Regions from separate parts of the Rhizobium sp. N324 genome, predicted to be linked through region 3. Evidence: riboswitches for the same ligand, from Rfam matches in the RefSeq annotation. Region 3 holds a riboswitch; each other region holds the start of a gene.
The links. Region 3 has a riboswitch for cobalamin ahead of AMK05_RS18030 (CbtB domain-containing protein). Riboswitches for the same ligand answer to the same signal wherever they lie in the genome.

Region 1 (7,735 bases), 400 kb from region 3:
GCGCTTTGCCTGGGAAAACCGCGGCACACTTTTGCGCGACATGCTTTAACGCTCCGGAAAAGCGAAGACATCGACAGGCTCTCCGAGCCCGCGCAGCGGAAAGGTGCCGAGGCTGTCCATGTCTTTCGCACAGCCCGCCATTTCGACGAAGGCCCGCGACAGCAGCACCGGACGCTTGACCTCCTTGGTCAGGCTTTCCAGCCGCGAGGCGACATTGACCGCCGGGCCGATGACGGTGAAATCCAGCCGCCGGCGCGAGCCGATATTGCCGTACATGACGTCGCCGACATGCACGCCGACGCCATAACGCAGCGGCTCTCGCCCCGCCCGTATATGCTGCTCGTTCAGCTCGGCCATCGACGCCTGCCCTTCGCGGATCGCCTGCAGCAGGTCGGCGCAGGCTGTTTCCTTGCTCAGTGGGAAGATTGCCAGCAATCCATCACCCATGAACTTCAGGATTTCGCCGCCATAGCGTTCGATCGGGTCCGACATCGCGTCGAAATAATCGTTGAGCAGATGGATGACATCGTCGCGCGGCCAGAGATCGGAGATCGCCGTAAAATCGCGCAGGTCGCAGATCATGATTGCCGCGCCGACGGTGGCGCCGCTGCCGCGTGTCGTCACACCCGACAGGATCTGCTCGCTCGCATGCGGCCCGACATAGGTCTGCAGCAACGTGCGCGCCATGATGTTTTTCAGCCGGATTTCGCTGACAAGCGTTAGCGCCGGCAGGAGATCGCGCAGGAAATCGATGTGCTCGCGCTCGAAGCCGCCCGGCCGGCCGGTGGAAAATGTAGCGACATGGCGTTTGCCTAAGGTGTGTTCGAGTGGCCAGGCGATATATTCGGTCAAGCCGTCGTCGCGCAGGTCCTGATAGAATGAATCCATCTCGCCGTCGGCTGCGCCTTCCAGCTGCCTGCGCACCTCCTCCGCACCCTGATGGATCGCGTTGACCGGACTGGTCAGGAACTCCGGCGTGTTTTCGACCCCATAGGCGAATGTGTCGATCTTCGCCTCGGTGAGCCCTTCCTTCCAGAGAAGGCGCGCACCCACCCATTGCGGGTGGTTCACCCTGAAATGCAGCGTTGCCCGGGCCACCGGCACCCCAGCCGCCAGCAGCTTCTCACACATGTCCACCAGGATGTTGTCGATGAAGCGCTCGCCGCGCGTCTCGTTCACCAACCAGTCGAGAATTCGTCTCCGGCGAATCGGCCAGACGCCTTCGTCCGCCTCGGCGGCAGTTCCGACCTTGTTTAAAAAAGACGACATCTAAAACTCCCGCTACACCACTTCACTGGCGAGTGCCGAACTCAATTTCCCGCTGAATGTGGTCGATGAGAGAGCAAATGATAAGGGGAGGCATCGATTAAACCTCAGAAATCCCAATCCTCGTCCTCGGTCGCCACGGCCTTGCCGATGACATAGGACGAGCCGGAGCCGGAGAAGAAGTCATGGTTCTCGTCGGCATTCGGCGAAAGCGCCGACAGGATCGCCGGATTGACCTTGCAAGCCTCGGCCGGGAAAAGCGCCTCATAGCCGAGGTTCATCAGCGCCTTGTTGGCGTTGTAATGCAGGAATTTCTTGACGTCCTCGGTCAGCCCGACGCCGTCATAGAGCGCCTCGGTATATCTGGCCTCGTTATCATAGAGTTCGAGCAGCAGATCGAAGGCGAAATCCTTGATCTCCTGCCGTCTCTCCTCGGACAGCCGCTCCAGCCCGCGCTGGAATTTGTAGCCGATATAATAGCCGTGCACCGCCTCGTCGCGGATGATCAGCCGGATCATGTCGGCCGTGTTGGTCAGCTTGGCGCGGCTCGACCAGTACATCGGCAGATAGAAGCCGGAATAGAACAGGAAGCTTTCGAGGAAGACGCTGGCAACCTTCTTCTTCAGGGGATCGCCGGAACCGTACTGCTCCATGATCAGCGCCGATTTCCGCTGCAGGAACTCGTTTTCTTCAGACCAGCGATAGGCATCGTCGACGTCGGGCGTCGAGCACAGCGTCGAGAAGATCGAGGAATAGGAGCGCGCATGCACCGCCTCCATGAACGAGACGTTGGAAAGCACCGCCTCCTCATGCGGGGTGACCGCATCCTCCATCAGCCTGATTGCGCCGACGCCGTTCTGGATCGTGTCGAGCAGTGTCAGCCCGGTGAAGACCCGGATAGTGAACTGCTGCTCGGCCGGCGTCAGCGTCGCCCAGGACGGAATGTCGTTGGAAAGCGGCACTTTCTCCGGCAGCCAGAAATTGCCGGTCAGCCGGTTCCAGACCTCGAGATCCTTATCGTCCTCGATGCGGTTCCAGTTGATGGCACGCACGCGGGAAACAGGTTTTAATTGCATGTTCATTGAGTGGTCCCTCTTGAGGAATTTGCCTGGGTTTTGCCCCTCATCCGCCTGCCGGCACCTTCTCCCCGTAAACGGGGCGAAGGAGATATGCGGCAACCTCTCCATCCCCATCTAGGTCTCGCAGGGCACGTCCCCTCTCCCCGTGAGAACGGGGAGAGGGTTAGGGTGAGGGGCAAAATGCTCCGGAGCGAATTCGAATCAAAGCGTACAAGACACGCAGCCCTGCACCTCGGTGCCGGACAGCGCCATCTGGCGAAGGCGGATGTAGTAGATCGTCTTGATGCCCTTCTTCCAGGCGTAAATCTGCGCCTTGTTGATGTCGCGCGTCGTCGCCGTGTCGCGGAAGAACAGGGTCAGCGACAGGCCCTGGTCGACATGCTGGGTTGCCGCCGCATAGGTATCGATGATCTTCTCCGCCCCGATCTCGTAGGCGTCCTGGTAATAATCGAGGTTGTCGTTGGTCATGAACGGCGCCGGATAGTAGACGCGGCCGATCTTGCCTTCCTTGCGAATCTCGATCTTCGAGACGATCGGATGGATCGAGGAGGTCGAGTGGTTGATATAGGAGATCGAGCCCGTCGGCGGCACCGCCTGCAGGTTCTGGTTATAGAGGCCGGAGGTCATGACCGCCGCCTTCAGCGCCACCCAATCGTCCTGCGTCGGAATATGGATTGCTGATTCGTCGAACAGCGCCTGCACTGTCTCGGTCACCGGCTTCCATTCCTTTTCGGTATATTTGTCGAAATAGTCGCCGGAGGCATATTTCGAATTTTCGAAGCCCTTGAAGCTTTGGCCTCGTTCGACCGCCAGCAGGTTAGAAGCGCGGATCGCGTGATAGGTCACCGTATAGAAATAGATATTGGTGAAATCGACGCCTTCCTCTGAGCCGTAGAAGATCCGCTCGCGGGCGAGATAGCCGTGCAGGTTCATCTGGCCGAGCCCGATCGCATGGCTCTCGTCATTGCCCTTCTCGATCGACGGAACAGAAGCGATATGGCTCATGTCGGAGACCGCCGTCAGCGCCCGGATCGAGGCCTCGATCGTCCTGCCGAAATCGGCGGAATCCATGGCCGCGGCGATATTCAGCGAGCCGAGATTGCAGGAAATATCCTTGCCGAGGTGCTTGTAGGAGAGGTCGTCGTTATATTCGCTCGCCTCGCTCACCTGCAGGATCTCCGAGCAGAGATTGCTCATGGAGATGCGACCCGCAACCGGGTTTGCCCGGTTCACCGTGTCCTCGAACATGATGTAGGGATAGCCGCTCTCGAACTGGATCTCGGCGATCACCTGGAAGAATTCACGCGCCTTGATCTTCTTCTTCGAGATGCGGGCATCCGCCACCATCTCGCGATACTTTTCCGTCACCGAAATCTCGGTGAAGGGCAGGCCGTAGACGCGCTCTACGTCATAGGGCGAGAACAGGTACATGTCCTCGTTGTTCCTCGCGAGTTCGAAGGTGATGTCGGGCACGACGACACCGAGCGACAGCGTCTTGATGCGGATCTTCTCGTCGGCATTCTCGCGCTTGGTGTCGAGGAAGCGCATGATATCGGGGTGATGGGCGTTGAGATAGACGGCGCCCGCCCCCTGGCGTGCACCGAGCTGGTTGGCATAGGAGAACGAGTCTTCGAGCAGCTTCATGACGGGGATGATGCCCGACGACTGGTTCTCGATCTGCTTGATCGGCGCGCCGGCCTCACGGATATTCGTCAGCGACAGCGCCACGCCGCCGCCACGCTTCGACAATTGCAGCGCCGAATTGATCGACCGGCCGATCGATTCCATATTGTCCTCGACCCGCAGCAGGAAGCAGGAAACGAGTTCGCCACGCTGCTTCTTGCCGGCATTGAGGAAGGTCGGCGTTGCCGGCTGGAAACGGCCGGAAATGATTTCGTCGACCATGTCGCGGGCAAGCGCCTCGTCGCCACGCGCCAGGGTCAGCGCCACCATGCAGATGCGATCCTCGTAGCGCTCGAGATAGCGCTTTCCGTCGAAGGTCTTCAGCGTATAGCTGGTGTAATATTTGAAGGCGCCGAGGAAGGTCGGGAAGCGGAACTTCCTGGCATAGGCGTGGTCGAACAGGTCGCGGACGAAATTGAAGGAATACTGGTCGAGCACCTCCTGCTCGTAATAGCCCTCGGTCACGAGGTAATCGAGCTTTTCCCTCAGATTGTGAAAGAACACGGTGTTCTGGTTCACATGCTGCAGAAAATACTGCTTGGCCGCCAAGCGGTCCTTGTCGAGCTGGATCCGTCCCTCATCGTCATAGAGGTTCAGCATGGCGTTCAGCGCGTGATAATCGAGCGCTTCCGCCGCTTTCAAAGGGCGTTCGCCGGTGGGATGAGCAAAAGTGTTATGCGGTTTTGCGCCCGCATCCCGCGTCAGAGTTGTTCCCGTGTCCAAAACCGTTCCATTCCGTGTTTGACGTTGGCGACATCCTCCTCCGTGCCCATGAGCTCGAACCTGTAGAGGTAAGGCACCTGGCATTTGCGCGAGATCACGTCGCCGGCGAGCCCGTATGTCTCGCCGAAATTGCTGTTGCCCGCGGCAATCACGCCGCGGAGGAGTCCACGGTTCTCCGCATCGTTCAGGAAACGGATCACCTGTTTGGGAACGGCGCCCTTGCCGTCGCCGCCGCTATAGGTCGGCACAACAAGCACGAAGGGTTCGCGGATAGGGAATGCGTCCGCACCGCCCGCCGGAATGCGCGCCGCGCGCAATCCAAGCCTGGCGACAAAGCGATGGGTATTGCCGGATCGGCTGGAATAATAAACGATCAGCCCCATCGCCTTTTCCCTCGGGTCAGGAGAGCGCGCTGATCATGTCGGGACGGAAACCCGCCCAATGCCGCTCACCGGCGATGACGACGGGGGCCTGCATGTAGCCGAGGCTGCGGACGCGATCGAGCGCTTCGGCATCCTGCGAGATATCGACGATGTCGTAATCGACGCCCAGACGGTCGAGGGCGCGATAGGTGGCGGTGCATTGGACGCAGGCGGGTTTGCTGTAGACGGTAACGCTCATCATGTTCCTCGTGATGTCAAAGAATTCAGGACGCAATACTGGGATCGGGCGCCTTGCGACGTCCGGGGCAACGTTTTGATGGTGATCTGGCAAAGTCGGCGCTTTAAACGCCTGATACGATCCCTTTCGGGATTTGCGCGGGCGGCGGCCTTGATATTCTGGACATGACTTCAACCCCGAAGTGCTCATGCGGACGTTCGGGGCAGCGCAACAGGCGCGGATCATTCCGCTTTCATGCACGCGACCTTCCGGACACCCCGCCGGTGGACATCTAGTTCAAGGCAGGTCTCCTGGCTCGCGGGTCGAAGCACCCTGCCCCAGCCTTCCCGAGGCATCATGCCTCAGTGACCTGAAATCGGACAGTTGCTCGCCGCTCACAGTTGCGGGGGCAGCTCCGGCCTTGTTGCGCCGTTATGGCGAAACGCACCGTATTCCCGTCTTAGCCTGCGATCCTGACGAATCGAAGGAACCTTGAACACTAGATATAGTATCTGAATCCAAAATCGCGTCAACGGGTGGTTTGCACATCTCGTTACGGCAGGTTTGAAATCACTGCGTTCCTGTGAAAAACATGGATAATAAAGGCTTAAACAAAACGAACTGCGGAGAAGGCCGTGATGAGCAGGGCAGCCTGGTCGGCTCCCAGGCTGCTGACAAACCACGGCCAAACCCGTGACGTCATCCTCGGCCTTGTGCCGAGGATCTACGGACGATCAATTAAGTATTTGAAAATAAATGTTTTCCTGTCAGGAAATTGCCGTGGTTAAATGCTCGGCACAAGGCCGAGCATGACGGAGGAGACTTTGTCGGCAAACCGAAAGCCGGCCTGACTGAGGATCGGCTCCGCTGTTTTCGCTTCTCGATCAGGCCCGAACCGGCAGCAGTCTTCACGCCGCCCCCGGAAAAACATTCATCCCTTTACGCGAAGCAATCGCAGCGCGTTGATCGTCACCAGCACGGTAGCGCCGGTATCGGCGAGGATCGCCGGCCAGAGGCCGGTGATGCCGGCAATGGTCGTCACCAGGAACACCGCCTTCAGACCGAGCGCGATGGTGATATTCTCTAGGATATTTCGCATCGTCCGTTTCGACAGTTCGATCATCCGCGCCACGTCGCCGACGCGGCCGTGCAGCACGGCGGCGTCCGCGGTCTCCAGCGCCACATCGGTGCCGCCGCCCATGGCGATGCCGATATCGGCGGCGGCCAGCGCCGGCGCGTCGTTGATGCCGTCGCCGACCTTGGCGACGATGAATCCCTGACGCTTCAATTCGCCGACGACCCGCTGCTTGTCCTCGGGCATCATCTCGCCGCGCCAGTCGATGCCGAGCATGCCGGCAACGGCGGCCGCCGTTCGTTTGTTGTCGCCGGTCAGCATCATCGCCTTGACGCCGGCCGAGCGGAGCGAGGAAAGCCCGGCCTCGGCATCCTCGCGCGGTTCATCGCGCATGGCGATCAGGCCGGCTGCCGCGCCATTGACGAGCAGCACCGACACGCTCTTGCCCTCGTCGTTCAATGCGGTAATGCGTGCATCCTTGTCGCCATCGAGTGCTTCGCGCTCGCGAGCAGCGGATGGCGACAGCAGATCGAGCGTCTCACCGCCGACTTTGCCGCTGACACCCTTGCCCGGCAACGCTTCCAGTTCGAAAGCCGGCGGCACGGGAACACCGTCCGCCCTGGCGCGGTTGAGGATCGCCAGCGCCAGGGGATGGCTGGAGCCCTGCTCCAGCACCGCCGCGCGCGACAAGACCTGCGCCTCGCTCAATCCGAAGGAAACGAGATCGGTGACCTGCGGCTTGCCTTCCGTCAGCGTGCCTGTCTTGTCGAAGGCGACCATCGTCACCTTGCCGAGCGTTTCCAACACCGCGCCGCCCTTCATCAGCAGCCCCCGCCGGGCGCCTGCTGAAAGCGAGGCCGCAATCGCCGCCGGCGTCGAGATGACAAGCGCGCAAGGGCAACCGATCAGCAGAATGGCAAGGCCCTTATAGATCCATTCGCTCCACGAGCCGCCAAAAAGGAGCGGCGGAACGACCGCCACCAGGGCTGCGACCAGCACCACGCCGGGCGTGTAGTAACGCGAGAACCGATCGATGAAACGTTCCGTCGGCGCCTTCGATTCCTGCGCCTCTTCCACCAGCTTGACGACGCGGGCGATGGTATTGTCGGCAGCCGCCGCCGTGACGCGAACCCTAAGCACGACATCGCCATTGACCGTGCCGGCAAAGACGGCGGCATCGACACCCTTGCGCACCGGCGTGCTCTCGCCCGTCACCGGCGCCTCGTCGATCGCGCTCTCGCCCGAGACGATGATGCCATCCGCCGAGATGCGATCGCCCGGGCGCACCATGATGATCGCGCCGACGGCA
Region 2 (7,735 bases), 1.2 Mb from region 3:
CGCGCGGCTGGTTCATGGGATCCTTGCTGCTGTTGGCATGGCTGGCATCGATCAGGATGCGCGGGGTCACGCCCAGCTTGACGGCTTCGCCGACCACGGCTTCGACGTCGGCCGCTTCATAGTTCGGCTGTTTGCCGCCGCGCAGGATGATTTGGCAGTCCTCGTTGCCCTTTGTTGAAGCAATCGCAGCCTGCCCGTCCTTGGTGACGGCGGGGAAATGATGCGGCTGCGAGGCGGCGAGGATGGCGTCGAGCGCGACGCGGACGCCGCCGTCGGTACCGTTCTTGAAGCCGATCGGGCAGGAGAGGCCGGATGCGAGCTGGCGATGGATCTGGCTTTCGGTCGTGCGTGCGCCGATCGCGCCCCAGCTGACGAGGTCGGCAATGTATTGCGGCGTGATCGTCTCGAGGAATTCGGCGCCGGCGGGCAGGCCCATGGCATTGACGTCGAGCAGCAGGCGTCTGGCAATCCGAAGCCCTTCCTCGATGCGGTAGCTGCCATCGAGATGCGGGTCGTTCATCAAGCCCTTCCAGCCGACCGTGGTGCGGGGCTTTTCGAAATAGACGCGCATGACGATTTCGAGATCGTTGGAGAAGCGCTGCCGCTGTTCCGCCATCCGCTCGGCATATTCGCGTGCCGCAGCAGGATCATGGATGGAGCAAGGGCCGATGACGACGATCAGGCGGTCGTCTTCTCCCTCGAGAATCTTATGGATCGCATGGCGATTGCTGGTCACCGTCTCGCTGACGGCAACGGTTCGCGGGATTTCCGCGATGATATCGGCGGGTTTGGTCAGCGGGGTGATCTCGAGGATACGGAGATCGTCAATGGTATCGGACACGGTATGGCTCCTGTTTGGTCATACCGAGCGGAATAAAAAAGCCGCCAGGTAGACTAGCGGCTGTTCGGGTTGTCGTCGCGTCGACTTCAGTTACGCATAGACCCGCATCCGCTGGGAGCAGCGGTACCAATAAAAACGCGAGGCGTGGATCGAAGCGGTCGACATCAGGCGTATGTATCGTCGCGGCTGCGTGATGTCACGCAGAATTTTGGGCTGAAAGCCACGCGCGCCGGCGCGGCGCCACCGTTCCTGCTGAGGGCTTAAAGCAATCGCCCAGAAGCGCGCTGCTTCTGGGCGAGAGATACGAACCAAATAAGGTCTTACGATCAGAGAGCGTCGACGTTCACGCCGACGGTGATGGCGCCGATCGGCGTTCCCTTGTCGTCCGATATGGTGACGCTTGCCTGCGACTGCAGCGTCTGGGTCGATTCGTCCTTTTCGATCTCATCGACGAAGACGGCGTCCTTGCCGGCGCCGAAGGATTTCTGGAACTTGCCTTCATCGCCCTGCCAGTAGTCGGAGGTGGGATCGCTTTGGCCGACATTCAGCCCCTTTGCATCCATGACGAAGATCTCGGCAATCTTGCCGCCGGAAGCCTCTTTCTTTTCCTGAAGGAATTTCGACAAGGCATTGCCGAGCACGCCGTCGATCATCGAATGGTCGGACCCATCGACCTCGGCGCGCCACTTCTTGTCGAGAGCGTCGATATCGGCCTGGCCCAGATTGGCGTTTGCGGCATTCTGGGCCTTGATGGCCTCGATGATGACCGGGTCGTTAAGCCATGGCTTTACATCGCTTGTGACGTAGTCGGAGATCGGGGCGAGTTTCGCATCCTGGGCCATGGATACGCCCGTCGGCACGGCAATTGCGGTGCAGGCCAAAAGAAATGCGGACACAACTTTCTTCATAACTGTTCCCTTCCTGATTATGGGTGCTGAGGAATAAAGTCTATCGAACGAAGACGAGGTCAGAACTCCTCCCAGGCACCGGGAGCAGCGGCAACGGCGGCATTTCCTGCATGCCGCTGCACCAAGGCTCGGGGTTCGGGGCGAGATTGACGAACGGGTTGAGCGGCTTTGGGCTGGCTGGCGGCAGCGGCGCCAACAGTGAACCTGCCGGCCGAATCCTGCAGAAGCCGTCCCTGCGTGCGCAGTTCCTGGCAGGCGGCATTGGTCTCCTCGACCATTGCCGCGTTTTGCTGTGTCGCATGATCCATCTGGTTGATGGCGCCGTTGATTTCCTGCAGGCCCGTCGCCTGTTCGCGGTAGGACTGGACGATCGAAGCGATACTGTCGCTGATGCGGTTGATCTGCTCCTCGATCTTCAACAGGGCATCGCCGGTTTCGTTCACCAGCCCGACGCCGGCCGCCACTTCCTGGCCGGAGACGCTGATCAGGTTCTTGATTTCCTTTGCCGCATTGGCGGAACGCTGGGCGAGTTCACGCACTTCCTGCGCGACGACCGCAAAACCCTTGCCGGCTTCGCCGGCGCGCGCCGCCTCGACGCCGGCGTTCAACGCCAGCAGGTTCGTCTGGAAAGCGATTTCATCGATGACGCCGATAATGCGGCCGATTTGGCTCGAGGAGGTCTGGATACGATCCATCGCCCCGATCGCATCGCGTACCACGGTCGCCGAGACATGGGCGCTGCGCTTCGTTTCTTCGACCAGCTTTCCGGCACTTTCGGCCCGCTGCGACGATGTTCTGACCGTGGTGGTCACCTCATCGAGTGCGGCTGCGGTCTGTTCCAAGGCTGCTGCCTGTTGCTCGGTGCGTTTGGCAAGCTGATCGGCGGAGGAGGCAAGCTCGCTCGAGCCGCCTTCAACCGCGACGGAGGCGATCTTGATCTCGGTCAGCGCTGCCGCGACCGCTTCGACCATACGGTTGAAATCCTGCCGCAATTTATCGAATTCAGGGCCGAGATCGGCCAGGTGTGTCGAGAAGTCGCCGGCGGCGAGCTTTTCCAATTCATTGGCGAGCGCGGTCATGACCAGCCGCTGCGCGTTGCTGGCCTCTTCCGTCAAGGATGCGTTGCGCGCCCTTTCGGCGTCGAACGAGGCGCTCTGCTCGGCCGCAGCCTGTTCTCTTTCGACTTTCGCAATCGCCTCGTTACGGAAAACTTCCAGGGCACGCGCCAGGAAGCCGATCTCGTCGCCATTTTCCCTGTAAGTGACGGGAGAGGCCAGATCGCCTTTCTGCAAGGCGCTGATCCGCTCGCTGAGAATCCGGAGAGGGCGGCCGACGAGGCTGCGCATGGCGAGAAGGAAAGCGACAACGGCGAGGGCGGTGATCGCGAACTGCGTCAGCAGCGAAATCAGCACCTTCTGCTCGACCTCAGCAGCAATTTTTTCAACCGACCAGTTGGTGACGACATAGCCGGTCGCCTTGCCCGATTTGTCCAGCGGAAGCGGTGCGATGATGGTCACGACACCGGCCGATACTCCGCTGTCGTCGATCGTCGTTTTCTCAGGTTTGGCGCTGAGGCGCTTGGCCAGATCGGCGGCTGCCGGCAGACCGTCAATGCCGTCGCGCGTCCATGTATCGACGGCCGCAGGTTCGGCGTTGAAGGCGGCAAACTGAACGAGGTCGAGCGAGGGATCGTCGCGGTACAGCGAATAGGCCTCGCGAACGGCGTTCGCCTTGCCCCATTTCACGCCGCCGGCGGCCAGAGAGGCAAATTGCTCCGCATCCTTGGACCAGTTCGCCTTGGCGCCATCGATCAACGCCTTGGTTTCATACATCCAGGTGTAGGTGGCAAAGGCGGAGATGCCGCAAAGGTTGACGGCCACGATAATCGCCGCCAGCTTGGCTGTCAGAGGCATCGTTTTCAAAAATTGGAACATGCCGCGGGGGCCTCGAAACGCGGGCTCAGTCGGATATGTTCCCGACCAGCCTATCAATACAGGCATCCACGCCGGCGGTCGCAGCATGAGCACTCATGCCCATGTCCCCCTGTGCGACCCAAAACGCGCAAACGCAGTCTGTCTTCGATGTGTGAAGAAATCATAAAGTGGAATGGGATACCGAAACGGCGGCCGGCGGGATCAAGGGCTGTTTTCCGCCATGGCCTCACCCGGCTCGGCCTGGCGGTGCTTGCGGCGCCGTGTCGTCAGTTCGGCACCGGCGTCGCGCGGCAGGCGCAGGAAGGTGATGCAGGCCAGCGCCGAAATCGCCGAGACACTGAAAAAGGCGGTGTGGAAATCCGAGACCAGCAGCCTGCCGCCATGGAAGCCGCTCGAAATTTCGAGGATGCCGCCGGCGATCGCCACTCCCATCGCCATGGAGATGCGCTGGGCCACGGCGTTGATCGCGGTCGCCTGGCTGCTGTCGGCATCGTCGACATCGCCGAAGGCCATGGCGTTGACGCCCGAAAAGGCCATGGAGCGGAAGAGGCCGCCGATCAGCAGGCAGGCCATGATCAGCGGCAGCGGCGTCTCCGTGGTGAAGAAGCCATTGATGCCGAGGAAGATTGCCGCAAGCAAGGTGGTAATCGATGTGACGGTGCGGAAGCCGAAGGCATTGAAGGTGCGCGAAGCGGCAAATTTAGAGCCCATCGAGCCGAGCGCGCTGACGAAGGTGACCGAGCCCGATTGCAGCGGCGTCAGGCCGAAGCCGAGCTGCAACATGAGCGGCATCAGAAAGGGCAGGGCGCCGAGCCCCATGCGAAAATTCGAGGCGCCGAGGATCGCCGCCCGGAACATCGGGTAGCGGAACATTTTCGGATCGAGCAGCGGATAGGGCACGCGGCGGGCATGCAGGAGATAGAGGAGGCCGGCAAGGATGCCGACGGCCACCGTGACATAGCCGTAGATCACCGGCACGGCCGGCAGGCTGATCACCGAGAGGCCGAAGACGAATCCGGAAAAGCCGATGCCGCAAAGGAAGAAGCCCGGAAAATCCATCGGCCGCGGGCTGCGCGGCTCGACCGCCGGCAGGAAACGCGTGACGAGGATGATGCCGAGCACGCCGATCGGGACATTGATCCAGAAGATCCAGTGCCAGGTGAGATAGGTGGTGAGGAAACCGCCGATCGGCGGACCCATGATCGGCCCGATCAGCGCCGGAATGGTTAGCCAGGCCATGGCATCGACGAGTTCGTGGCGCGGCGTTGCCCGGACCAGCAGCAGGCGGCTGACCGGCGTCATCATCGAGCCGCCGGCGCCCTGGATCAGCCGCGCGACGACGAAGGCCGCGATTGAATTGGAAAAGGCGCAGGCGACCGAGCCGATCATGAAGACGAAGATCGCCATGCGGAAGATGTTACGCGCGCCGAAACGATCCGACATCCAGCCGCTGATCGGGATGAAGATCGCCAGCGCCACGAGATAGCTGGTGACGGCAAGCTTCAACGCGATCGGCGAGGTGCCGATATCGGCCGCTATCGCCGGCAGGCTGGTGGCGATGACGGTCGAATCCATCTGTTCCATGAACAGGGCGACCGCAAGGATCATGGGTGTGAGGCGGGGCACGGGCAACCGGGATGCAAGGAGACAAATCACGGCGCCATGGGCGTCGGTCGGGATCAATTCATTTCTAGGGCAGCGACACCCGCCTGTCCATGAAGTCGATGTCGCAGGCAGTTTGAATGCGATGTGAGAGCCGGCTTGCGGTGGCGCTGTTTTGCTGAAATAGATGCGGCGTCAGGTGCCTGCCATCCAGGCGGGAGAATCGGGAATCCGGTGCAAGACCGGAACGTGCCCAACGCTGTAAGGCCGACGCCTGCCGCTTCATATGCCACTGGCTTTTGCCGGGAAGGCTGCGGCAGACGGATGACGCCAAGTCAGAAGACCGGCCTGGCAAGATAGACCCAACCCGCGCGGACGGCGGGCGGTTGCGTTGTTGGGGATTTGACGATGCGACCCTTTGATGAGGATGCCCTGTCAGTGGCGTCCGGTTTTTCCTTGGCCGAACGCGAGGCCGTCTATCACGCGATCATGACGCGGCGCGACGTTCGCAGCCAGTTCCTGCCCGATCCCTTGCCGGACGATGTCGTGGCGCGGCTCTTGACAGCCGCCCACCACGCACCCTCCGTCGGCTTCATGCAGCCGTGGAATTTCATTCTGGTGAAAAGTCCAACGGTGCGCGCGCAGGTCCGCGATGCCTTTTCGAAGGCCAACGAGGAAGCGGCAGCGATGTTCGAGGGCGAGCGGCGCCAAGCCTACCGCTCGCTCAAGCTCGAAGGCATCGTCGAGGCGCCGCTCGGCATATGCGTGACCTGCGATCCCACCCGCAGCGGCAGCGTGGTGCTGGGGCGCACGCATAATCCGCGGATGGACAGCTATTCAACAGTCTGCGCCATCCAGAATCTCTGGCTTGCGGCTCGCGCCGAAGGGATCGGCATCGGCTGGGTCAGCATTTTTCGCGAAGGCGATCTGAAGACCATTCTCGGCATACCCGAGCATATCGAAGTGATCGCCTGGCTCTGCGCCGGGTTCGTCGACCGGCTTTACGACGAGCCGGAACTCTCGGTTAAAGGCTGGCGGCAGCGGCTGCCGCTCGAGGAACTCGTCTTCCACGACGGCTGGGGACGCAACGAGCCTTAGCCATCACTGCTGCTGCGGCTACTGCTGCGGTTGGGGGCCAGGTGCTGCGGGATTGGCAAGATCAATCGAGCCCTGGTCGCCGGCGAGGAACTGCGGGCCGACCTGACGGACCTTGTTCTGCGTGGGATCGTAAGGGCGCTCAGGCACCGATGACTGCGGCGCGGCCGTTGTCGCGGTCTCCTTGATCGGCGGATTGGTGCGGATGGTGGTGATCGAGCCCTGCTGCGGCGGTTGGCTGACCGCCTGCTTGCCGCGCATCTCGTCGAAATAGGCGGTGAGATTGCACGCGCAGGTGTTCTTTTCACCGGGCGCGCGGTTCTTGTAGGCGAAGGCGTTCTTCATGGCGCTGTAGGGCGTGCCGGTTGCGACCGAGATCATGTTCGAGGCCTCCGTGCTCGTCACCTCGCGATAGAAGAGTTCGGTCTCGATGCCGGGGCACATCTTGGCGCAGGTCTGGGCGTCGCGGCCGAAATCAACCGAGGTGGTGTTCGAGCTGATCGGGAAGAAGCCGCCGTCGCAGCTGCGCACGCACATGGTGCTGACCGGCGACAGCATATCGGCCCGCGGCAGGCCGTAATGCGGGTCGGCCTCCTCGCCGCCGCCGAGCGGAATGAAGGTATCGGAACGCATCGCCTGCTCCTCGACGCTCGGGGCAGGCTCGCCGGCACCGCGCGCGGAAGGCGCATAGAAGTTCTCGCTGTTGCAGCCGTTGCTGTCGAGCGCGGCCATCAGTTCGCGGCGGTCGTCATCGGCGCTGTTCCGGTCGGCCAGCTCGTCGCGGCGGTCCTGGAGATAAGCGATATTGTCGATCATCCGGCCTTCGGCCTGCGACAGCTCGGTGCAATAATCGGCATTCTCGCCGCCGATCACCACCATGCTGCCCGAGGTGCAGCCGTAACTGCGCAGGTCGTTGCGCACCTTGCGCAGCTCGAGGTTCTGCTCGGCCATGGCACTGGCATATTGGCGTGCTTCCGGGCCGTTGCTATTGCCGATCGATCGCGGCAGGTCGGCGAGACGGCCGCGCAGGTCCTCACAGATGGCATTGGTCTGCGCGACGGCGGGCGCTGCGAAGGCGAGAAGAAGGGCGAGAGACAGGTTTCGGCGTTTCACGGCGTCGTCCCGGAATGAGCAAACGGTCGGTGGGTCGAATGCGACTTCAATCGGCCGCGCGTTTTCCCTTAACGGATTTCTCTTAATAAGCTCAGAGAAAATATTAGCGTATTTTCCTGATCTTATCCAGCAATCGCCAGAGACGCGGTGAAAATGACAGGCATCCCCGACGAGATCCGATCCTTTGCGCCGATATCAGGCGTGACGGAAGCCCAACACGGCCTTCACCTCTTCGCGGACGG
Region 3 (7,735 bases):
AGGCGCAGCGCAGTTCCCGCCTGCGCAGAGGCTTCCCCCATATAGGCGCGTGTCGCGATCGCGCTTCCATAGGTGAAGAAGGCGAAGATGATCAGCGGCACCACCAGCAAGGCCGCTATCGCACGATATCTCGAAGACAGATCCGGCTCCTCCCCTTTCCGCCTCCACTCCCCAGCGAGGCATACCCGACGGGCCGAGTCTAGCGCATCGGCCCGAAAATCGGAATCGATTTTCGGAAAACACGATGCGTAGATTCAAGATGTTAGAGCGTCCTTTGTGCGTCCGAAAGCATGCACGGCGCTCTCACAACACCGACAGTGATTTCCAAGCGCAGTCGAAACTTGACACCCGGCAAGCGCCGATATCCTATTGCCGCATCGCAAGGAACTCCATCATGAGTGATGACAAGACGCCCGCCGACAGCAAGCTCACCAGTTCCAAGCGTCGCTGGGCGGCAGAGGGCAAGTTCCTGACCGGCCGCCTCAGCCGCCCCGAAGCCGAGCGCCTGCCACCCGGCCAGCATCTCGTCAAAAACTGGCCGGTGCTCGATCTCGGCCAGCAGCCCGTCATCTCCACCGATAGCTGGCGTCTTGAAGTGCGCGGCCTCGTCGAAACGTCGCTCACCCTCACCTGGGCCGACTTCCAGGCGATCGAGCAGAGTACCAAGGTCAGCGATATCCACTGTGTGACCACCTGGTCGCGCTACGATAACAAATGGCAGGGTGTTTCCGCGCGCGACCTGCTCGATCTCGCCATGCCGAAGCCGGAAGCCGGTTACGTCATGCTGACGAGTTATGACGGCTATACCACCAACCTGCCGCTGGCGGATTTCGCCGCCGAGGATGCGATCCTTGTGACATCATGGGAAGGCCTGCCGCTGACGCCGGACCACGGCGGCCCGATGCGCCTCGTCGTGCCGCATCTTTATTTCTGGAAAAGCGCCAAATGGCTGCGCCGCATCGAACTGATGCCGGAGGACGAAGCCGGCTTCTGGGAAAAGAACGGCTATCATATGTATGGCGATCCGTGGCGCGAGCAGCGCTATTCCGATGATTGAGCCTTCGGCCGCAGAAAGCGGCCAAGCGCAAACACCGCCAGGGCGAACAGAGCGGCGAGCCCCGTCAGCGAGGCCATGCTGGCTAGGTGAAACGGCACTTTGCTCCAGCGTGGTTTGACGAGATCGGCGGTGTTGAACGCCTCGCCGCTGAACCGGCAGGTGATGAGCGCCAGGCTGCGCCGCACCATGTCGGCATCGACCGCGGAAACTATTTCACCAGCCGCAACGGCCTCCCGCGGCATCTCACGCATCGAAAGCAATACCGCCTTGGTCGCCGCCAGATAGGCATGGGCGCATTCGTTGAACGGGCTCTCCTCGTCACCAACGCTGCCCGGCACCCGCCCCCAAAGACAATAGGAATACTGGATTTGGACATAGTTGAGAATCCGCCGGAATGGCTCGTTCGTATCGACGGCTTGGGACGCCAGACCGATAATTCGGCCGCGATAGTCCGAAATCACCGCCATCTCGCCATGCGAAATTTCCGGGATATCGAGACCCGCCTGGCTGCCGCCGGTGCTGCGGCTATGAGCAAGGGCGTTTTCAGCAGGCATGCAAAAGAAGGCGGTGGCAAAGGCCGCCGACAGGATTGATATGGCTCTGCTGCTTTTCATGGTCGCCCGAAATCCTAAGGGCGCCGGCAAAACGGCGCCCCTCGATGCGTTCAGTGGAAGGCCCTCGCCGGCCGGCTCCGCTGCCCGTCCTTCACGGCAAGCCGCTTTTCCGCCAGCGCCCCGAAGGCAAGGCCAAGTGTTGCCCAGAGGATCGCATGCATGGCGAGCGTTGTCGTCCGAAAACGCCAGAGCACCATGGCCGAGAAGTTCTCCGGCACCTCGTTGATCGGCGGCAGCAGATAGAGCACGAGGCCCATGAAGACGAGATAGGCGATGCCGGCGATGATCGCGCCGTTCCAGAGGCCGAAACGCTGGGAGAGGCGGCGCGACAGAGCCACCGCGGCGATCAGGGCGGCGAGCGAAACGACGATCATCAGGAAGAACAGCTCAGTCCTGACGCCGATCGTTTCGGCATTGCCGACCGCCGGCGGGTTGGCCGGATATTTGAAAGCGGGAACGAGCACGATCGCCACGAAGGCGGCAAGGGCGATGACCGCCGAGGTGCCGCGCGCCGAAAGATTGCTGACGCGGCCGTGCACGAAAGCGACGACGAGCGCGAAAAGACCGCCGACGGCAACGGTGTAGGGCATGACGCCGGTGAAAAGACCGAGACCGGCCTGCGTGGCGCGGCTGACGATTTCAGGTTCGGTGGCTTGGCCGGCCGCCTGGGCGCTCGCCTCTTCAAAAGCGATCGCCGCATCGATCAGCGGCTCGCCGAAGACATGGGCGAACGCGAAGACAAGGAAGCCAGCAATCAGGCCCGCGAACATGCCGCGAAGCAGAAGGTTTCCAACCATGTGAGCAACTCCCCTAGAGCAATTCCAGGAAAAATGCGAAGCGGTTTTCCGTTCGGAATTGCATTAAAACAAAGCTTAGAGCGGTTCTGCTGAACCGCTCTAGTGGCAGGGGAAGCCGAGGAGGTGGCGGGCGTCATGCACGAATTCGTGCACATACATGCCGTTGAACAGCGCCGTCGCGCCTTCCTCGGTGCCGACAAAATAAATAGCGAGAAGCATCAGCAGGCCGCCGAAGATCGCCCAGGGCAGGATTTCTCCTACGGGGATCGGCGCCGGTGCCGCGACGGGCGCAAAAGTGGTGTCAGACATGTATTCCTCCGGGAATGACGCGTTCAGTCGAAAGAGTGCTTGTGCGGTAGGGTCTGACTTCCAGCGCGAAGAAGCTTCGACACGCTGGTCACAGCGGCGCGACCGTGCCGGATTTACACCGGCTTCCAAACCCGCAACAGCACGGTTATATCTGCACGCCGAAGAACCTGTCAACGAAACTTCACGAGCCGGCCAAGGGCTGTCCTACTGTATTCCCGGGAGATCAGAAGACCGTGAACACACGCCTTACCTGGATCTGCCATGGTGCAACGGCGGCGAGCCGCAAGGCTCTGTTTCCGATCGACGAACCGCTGGAAGCCAAGGCAACGGAGGAAGCCGGCAGGATGGCCGGCCTGCCCCGCGCCGATCGTATTGCCGTAAGCCCGGCTTTGCGTGCCCGCCAGACTGCCGACGCGCTCCGCCTTCAAGCCCGGATAGACCCGGTACTTGGCGATTGCGATCATGGCCGCTGGGCCGGCAAGTCGATCGCGACGGTAGAGGCCGAGGAGCCGGAGAACCTCATGGCCTGGATGACAAGTCCGGAAGCGGCCCCGCACGGAGGCGAGAGCCTTGTTGATCTTCGAACACGCGTCGCCAGCTGGATGGACAATGAATTCGCCCGCGGCGGCCATGTGATCGCCATCAGCCACGCCGCCATCATTCGGGCGGCGGTCACGCATGCGCTTCAGGCCCCGCCCTCCTCCTTTTGGCTCGTCGACATCGAGCCGCTCGCCGTCATTCGCATGACCAGCAACGGACGGCGCTGGTCTCTGCGCTTCCAGCATTAGCGATCTCTGATGCTTATCCAGCCTTACACAAGCAAATCGCGTCATCTCTATTGAACCCGGTTTCGCCGGGACTACTTCCTTGTCCCAAGGAGATGGAAGACATGACATATGATTGGAGTGGGGAGCGCACGCGTCGCCTGCGTTTGATGCGTGTCGCCACAATCACGGTTCTGGTCGGTCTCATAGTCAGCGTTCCGCTGTTGATGGTCACCGCCTGAAACACGAGAAAGGGCGAGCGATGCACCAGCACGCTCGCCTTCGTTCTTCCCGCCCCGCGCGCCGAGAAGCGCATTCGTCTCTCGACGGTGCAGCAACAGGCTGCCGTCTCCAATAATTCGCCTTCTGGTTTCAACGAACATTTCAGACTTTCATGATAGTTCGGCACAGGGTGGAGATGGAGAAGGCCATATGCCGGTGTTTTTCCAGAGCAGGGCCGGAAGGCAGTGCGTGTCGATCGTCGGGCTTGGGATAACTCTCTGGCTCCTCGGCGTGCTTTTGCAGCTCGACGACAGCCTTGTCTCCTTCATGACCGGTTTCGGCGAATATGGCGCCGACAAACTCGTTCTGGCGCTCGGCATCGCCGGCGCCATGAGCTTCATCTATTCGGTGCTGCGCATCGCCGACCTGCGCAAGGAAACGGAACTGCGCGCCGCGGCCCAGGCGAAGGCCGATTGGACCGCAACCCACGACCATCTGACCAAGCTGCCGAACCGCTACGCCTTCGAGCGCAAGATCCTCTCACGGCCGGTGAAGGACGACGAGGACCAGATCGAGGAGTGGGACCGCAACGTCACGCTCTTCTCCGTCGATCTCGACGGCTTCAAGAAAGTCAACGATCTCGTCGGCCACAAGGGCGGCGACATTCTGCTGATCGAGGTTGCCAGACGAATCTGCGCGCTCGGCAACGCCGATTGCGTCTACCGCTTCGGCGGCGACGAATTCATCATCGTTGCCTTTGCCCTGACCGCACAGCGCGAGGAGCGTTTTGCCAGACTGCTGATCCAGGCTGTCACCCGGCCGATCCATATCGACGGCTTTGCCGTCGAAGTCGGCGCCAGCGTCGGCTACGACCGCTGGACCGAGGGAGCCGAGCCGCTGGAAGATGCCGCCCATCGTGCCGACCTCGCCATGTACGAGGCAAAATCACGCGGCCCCAACCATTATTTCGCTTTCGAACCGGCCATGCAGGACAAGGTCACGGAACGCGCTGCGCTGGAAACCAGGCTGCGCGCCGCAATCGCCAACAAGGCGATCAAACCCTTCTATCAGCCGCTGATCGACCTGAAGACCGGTCAACTCTGCGGCTTCGAGGCCTTGGCGCGCTGGATCAGTGACGATGGCGTCAACATTCCGCCACCTGTTTTCATCGATATCGCCGAGGAAAACGGGATGATCACGGCCTTGTTCGGGGATCTGCTCGCCCAGGCCTGCAGCGACGCACTCACCTGGCCGGAACATGTGATGCTATCCTTCAACGTCTCGCCGGTGCAGATGGAAGACAGGCTACTGACGTCACGTATTCTCAAGGTCCTTGCGGCAAGCCGGCTGCCGCCGCAGCGCCTGGAGGTGGAGATCACCGAGAATGCGCTGATCCAGGATCCCGCCGTCGCCGCCGTCATCCTCGACGAGCTGCACGCGGCCGGCATCCAGATCGCGCTCGACGATTTCGGCACGGGCTATTCGAGTCTGGCCCAGCTCGCCCGTTATCGTTTCGACAAGATCAAGATCGACAAAAGCTTCATCGCCACCTATCGCGGCGACGAACGCCAGGAAAAGATCGTCCGCGCCATGCTCGGACTCGGCCGGAGCCTCAACATCAAGACGACCGCCGAAGGCGTCGAGGAGCACGGCCAGCTCGCCTTCCTGCTGCAGCTCGGCTGCGACATCGGCCAGGGCTATCTTTTCGGCAAGGCTATGCCCGCCGCCGAGGCGAGCATCTTCATCCGCGATCGTAATGCCAGCCTGGCCTCAACGGCCTGACGCTACAGCTGAAAAAACCGGCATTGATGAGGACGAGTAGGAATGTAATCGAGGCCGCAATTGCGGCTTCCAGCCCCGGCAGATCGATGATGACGTGGGCTGCGCATCGACAAAGCATGTGAAGGGCGGATAAACGCCTTTCCGTCCGCAGCCTCCGCACTAAGTTCGGCCAAAATACCGACTGTGCGGAGTCTCTGAAGACATGTCATCGACCGACCTGCTCCTGACCTTCAACGCCGGCTCCTCGACCGTCAAGATCGGTATCTTCGCGATGGATGGCGAGAAGGCGCGGCGCATCGGCAAAGGCGTGATCGATTTCCGCGCCGAACCGCTCTCGCTCGGCCTTGTCAAAGGATCGCTGACATTCGACGTGCCGTTGAGAGCCGAGGTAACGGAAGACCTGCACGACGTCATCGATGAGACCTTCGCGCTTCTTGCCGATCATTTCGACGTTGCCGCCACCCGCGCCGCCGGCCACCGCGTCGTCCATGGCGGCGACCGTTTCACCAGGGCGATCGCCCTCGACGACGCCGCAATCGATGCTGTCGATGCACTGACACCGCTGGCACCCCTGCATCAGCCGCAGGCGCTGCGCCTCATCCGCGCGCTCCGGCATCTGAAGCCGCAACTTGCCCAGACGGCCTCCTTCGACACCGCCTTCCACGCCACGCAGGATGATCTCGTTCGCCGCTTCGCCATTCCCCGCGCGCTGCACGACGAGGGCGTCAAGCGTTTCGGTTTCCATGGCCTGTCCTATAAATTCATCGCCGCCGAGCTGATCCGCAGGGCGCCGGACGCGGTCAAGGCGGTGGTCGCCCATCTCGGCAGCGGCGCCAGCCTCTGTGCGCTGGATCAGGGCGTCAGCCGCGATTGCAGCATGGGCTTTTCCACGCTCGACGGCATCCCGATGGCGACGCGCCCGGGTGCACTCGATCCCGGCGTCATTCTGCATCTGGCAGGGGAAAGAAAACAATCCTTCGAAGAGATAGAAGACCTGCTCTATCACCGCTCCGGCCTGCTCGGCATCTCCGGCATCAGCGCCGACACCCGCGACCTTTTGAACGACAGCCGGCCGGAGGCGCGCCAGGCTATCGACCTCTTCACGCTGCGCATCGCCGGCGAAATCGGCCGCATGGCGGCAACGCTCGGCGGCCTTGACGCCGTCGTCTTCACCGCCGGCATCGGCGAACATCAGCCGGAGATCCGCGCCGGCGTGGCCAAGCGGCTCTCCTGGCTCGGCCTTTCGATCGACGAACAGGCCAATAGCGCCAATGCGCTCACAATCAGCACTGGAGAAAGCCGCATCGCGGCCCATGTCATCGCCACCGACGAGGAGCAGGTCATCGCCGATGAGGCGCTGTCCATACTCGGCACCGGCTGATCCAGATCAACGGCAGGCCTCGCGCCGGCCGATAGAATTGACGTTGAACAGGTTTTCGAACGGGAGAAACCCATGGAAAAGCATGTCTCGACCGCCGCTCTGACCGACGCCGAACTCACCCTGATCGACCGCTACTGGCGGGCCGCCAACTATCTCTCGGTCGGCCAGATCTACCTGCTCGCCAATCCGCTGCTGCGCCAGCCGCTGAAACCCGAACACATCAAGCCCCGCCTGCTCGGCCATTGGGGCACGACACCCGGCCTCAACTTCATCTATGCGCATCTGAACCGGCTCATCCGCGCCCGCGATCTCGACGTCATCTATATATGCGGCCCCGGTCACGGTGGGCCGGGCATGGTTGCCAATACCTATCTCGAAGGCAGCTACAGCGAGATCTATCCCGATATTTCCGAGGATGCCGAAGGCATGCGCAAGCTCTTCCGGCAATTCTCCTTCCCCGGTGGCATCCCGAGCCATGCGGCGCCGGAAACGCCGGGATCGATCCATGAGGGCGGCGAACTCGGTTACGCCCTCGTCCATGCCTATGGCGCCGCCTTCGACAATCCCGATCTGATCGTCGCCTGCGTCGTCGGTGACGGCGAGGCCGAAACCGGGCCGCTTGCCGCGAGCTGGCATTCCAACAAATTCCTCAATCCCGCCCGCGACGGCGCCGTGCTGCCGATCCTGCACCTGAACGGCTACAAGATCGCCAACCCGACCATTCTCGGCCGTGCCGCTGACGATGATCTCCGCCGTCTTTTCGAAGGCTACGGCTACGAACCCTTCTTCGTCGAAGGCCATGAGCCGGG

Region 1: it holds a riboswitch for cobalamin, as region 3 does, so the genes downstream of both, nrdH (glutaredoxin-like protein NrdH) here and AMK05_RS18030 (CbtB domain-containing protein) in region 3, are expected to answer to the same signal.
Region 2: it holds a riboswitch for cobalamin, as region 3 does, so the genes downstream of both, bluB (5,6-dimethylbenzimidazole synthase) here and AMK05_RS18030 (CbtB domain-containing protein) in region 3, are expected to answer to the same signal.

The regions. Positions count from the first base shown of each region.
Region 1 is NZ_CP013630.1:4,153,918-4,161,652, forward strand. It holds gene AMK05_RS19990 (adenylate/guanylate cyclase domain-containing protein) at 46-1,269, opposite strand; gene nrdF (class 1b ribonucleoside-diphosphate reductase subunit beta) at 1,374-2,348, opposite strand; gene nrdE (class 1b ribonucleoside-diphosphate reductase subunit alpha) at 2,547-4,751, opposite strand; gene nrdI (class Ib ribonucleoside-diphosphate reductase assembly flavoprotein NrdI) at 4,730-5,134, opposite strand; gene nrdH (glutaredoxin-like protein NrdH) at 5,151-5,372, opposite strand; cobalamin riboswitch at 5,636-5,861, opposite strand; gene AMK05_RS20015 (heavy metal translocating P-type ATPase) at 6,283-7,735, opposite strand, start outside.
Region 2 is NZ_CP013630.1:2,524,827-2,532,561, reverse strand. It holds gene AMK05_RS12190 (3-deoxy-7-phosphoheptulonate synthase) at 1-841, opposite strand, end outside; gene AMK05_RS12185 (hypothetical protein) at 1,168-1,749, opposite strand; gene AMK05_RS12180 (methyl-accepting chemotaxis protein) at 1,809-3,683, opposite strand; gene AMK05_RS12175 (MFS transporter) at 3,885-5,291, opposite strand; cobalamin riboswitch at 5,466-5,651, shown strand; gene bluB (5,6-dimethylbenzimidazole synthase) at 5,694-6,383, shown strand; gene AMK05_RS12165 (DUF2865 domain-containing protein) at 6,402-7,493, opposite strand; gene AMK05_RS12160 (ribonuclease H family protein) at 7,647-7,735, shown strand, end outside.
Region 3 is NZ_CP013630.1:3,755,342-3,763,076, forward strand. It holds gene AMK05_RS18010 (sensor histidine kinase) at 1-104, opposite strand, end outside; gene AMK05_RS18015 (sulfite oxidase-like oxidoreductase) at 395-1,057, shown strand; gene AMK05_RS18020 (hypothetical protein) at 1,042-1,671, opposite strand; gene AMK05_RS18025 (CbtA family protein) at 1,722-2,468, opposite strand; gene AMK05_RS18030 (CbtB domain-containing protein) at 2,568-2,777, opposite strand; adenosylcobalamin (AdoCbl) riboswitch at 2,791-2,933, opposite strand; gene AMK05_RS18035 (histidine phosphatase family protein) at 3,011-3,565, shown strand; gene AMK05_RS18040 (putative bifunctional diguanylate cyclase/phosphodiesterase) at 3,974-5,545, shown strand; gene AMK05_RS18045 (acetate/propionate family kinase) at 5,748-6,926, shown strand; gene AMK05_RS18050 (phosphoketolase family protein) at 6,999-7,735, shown strand, end outside.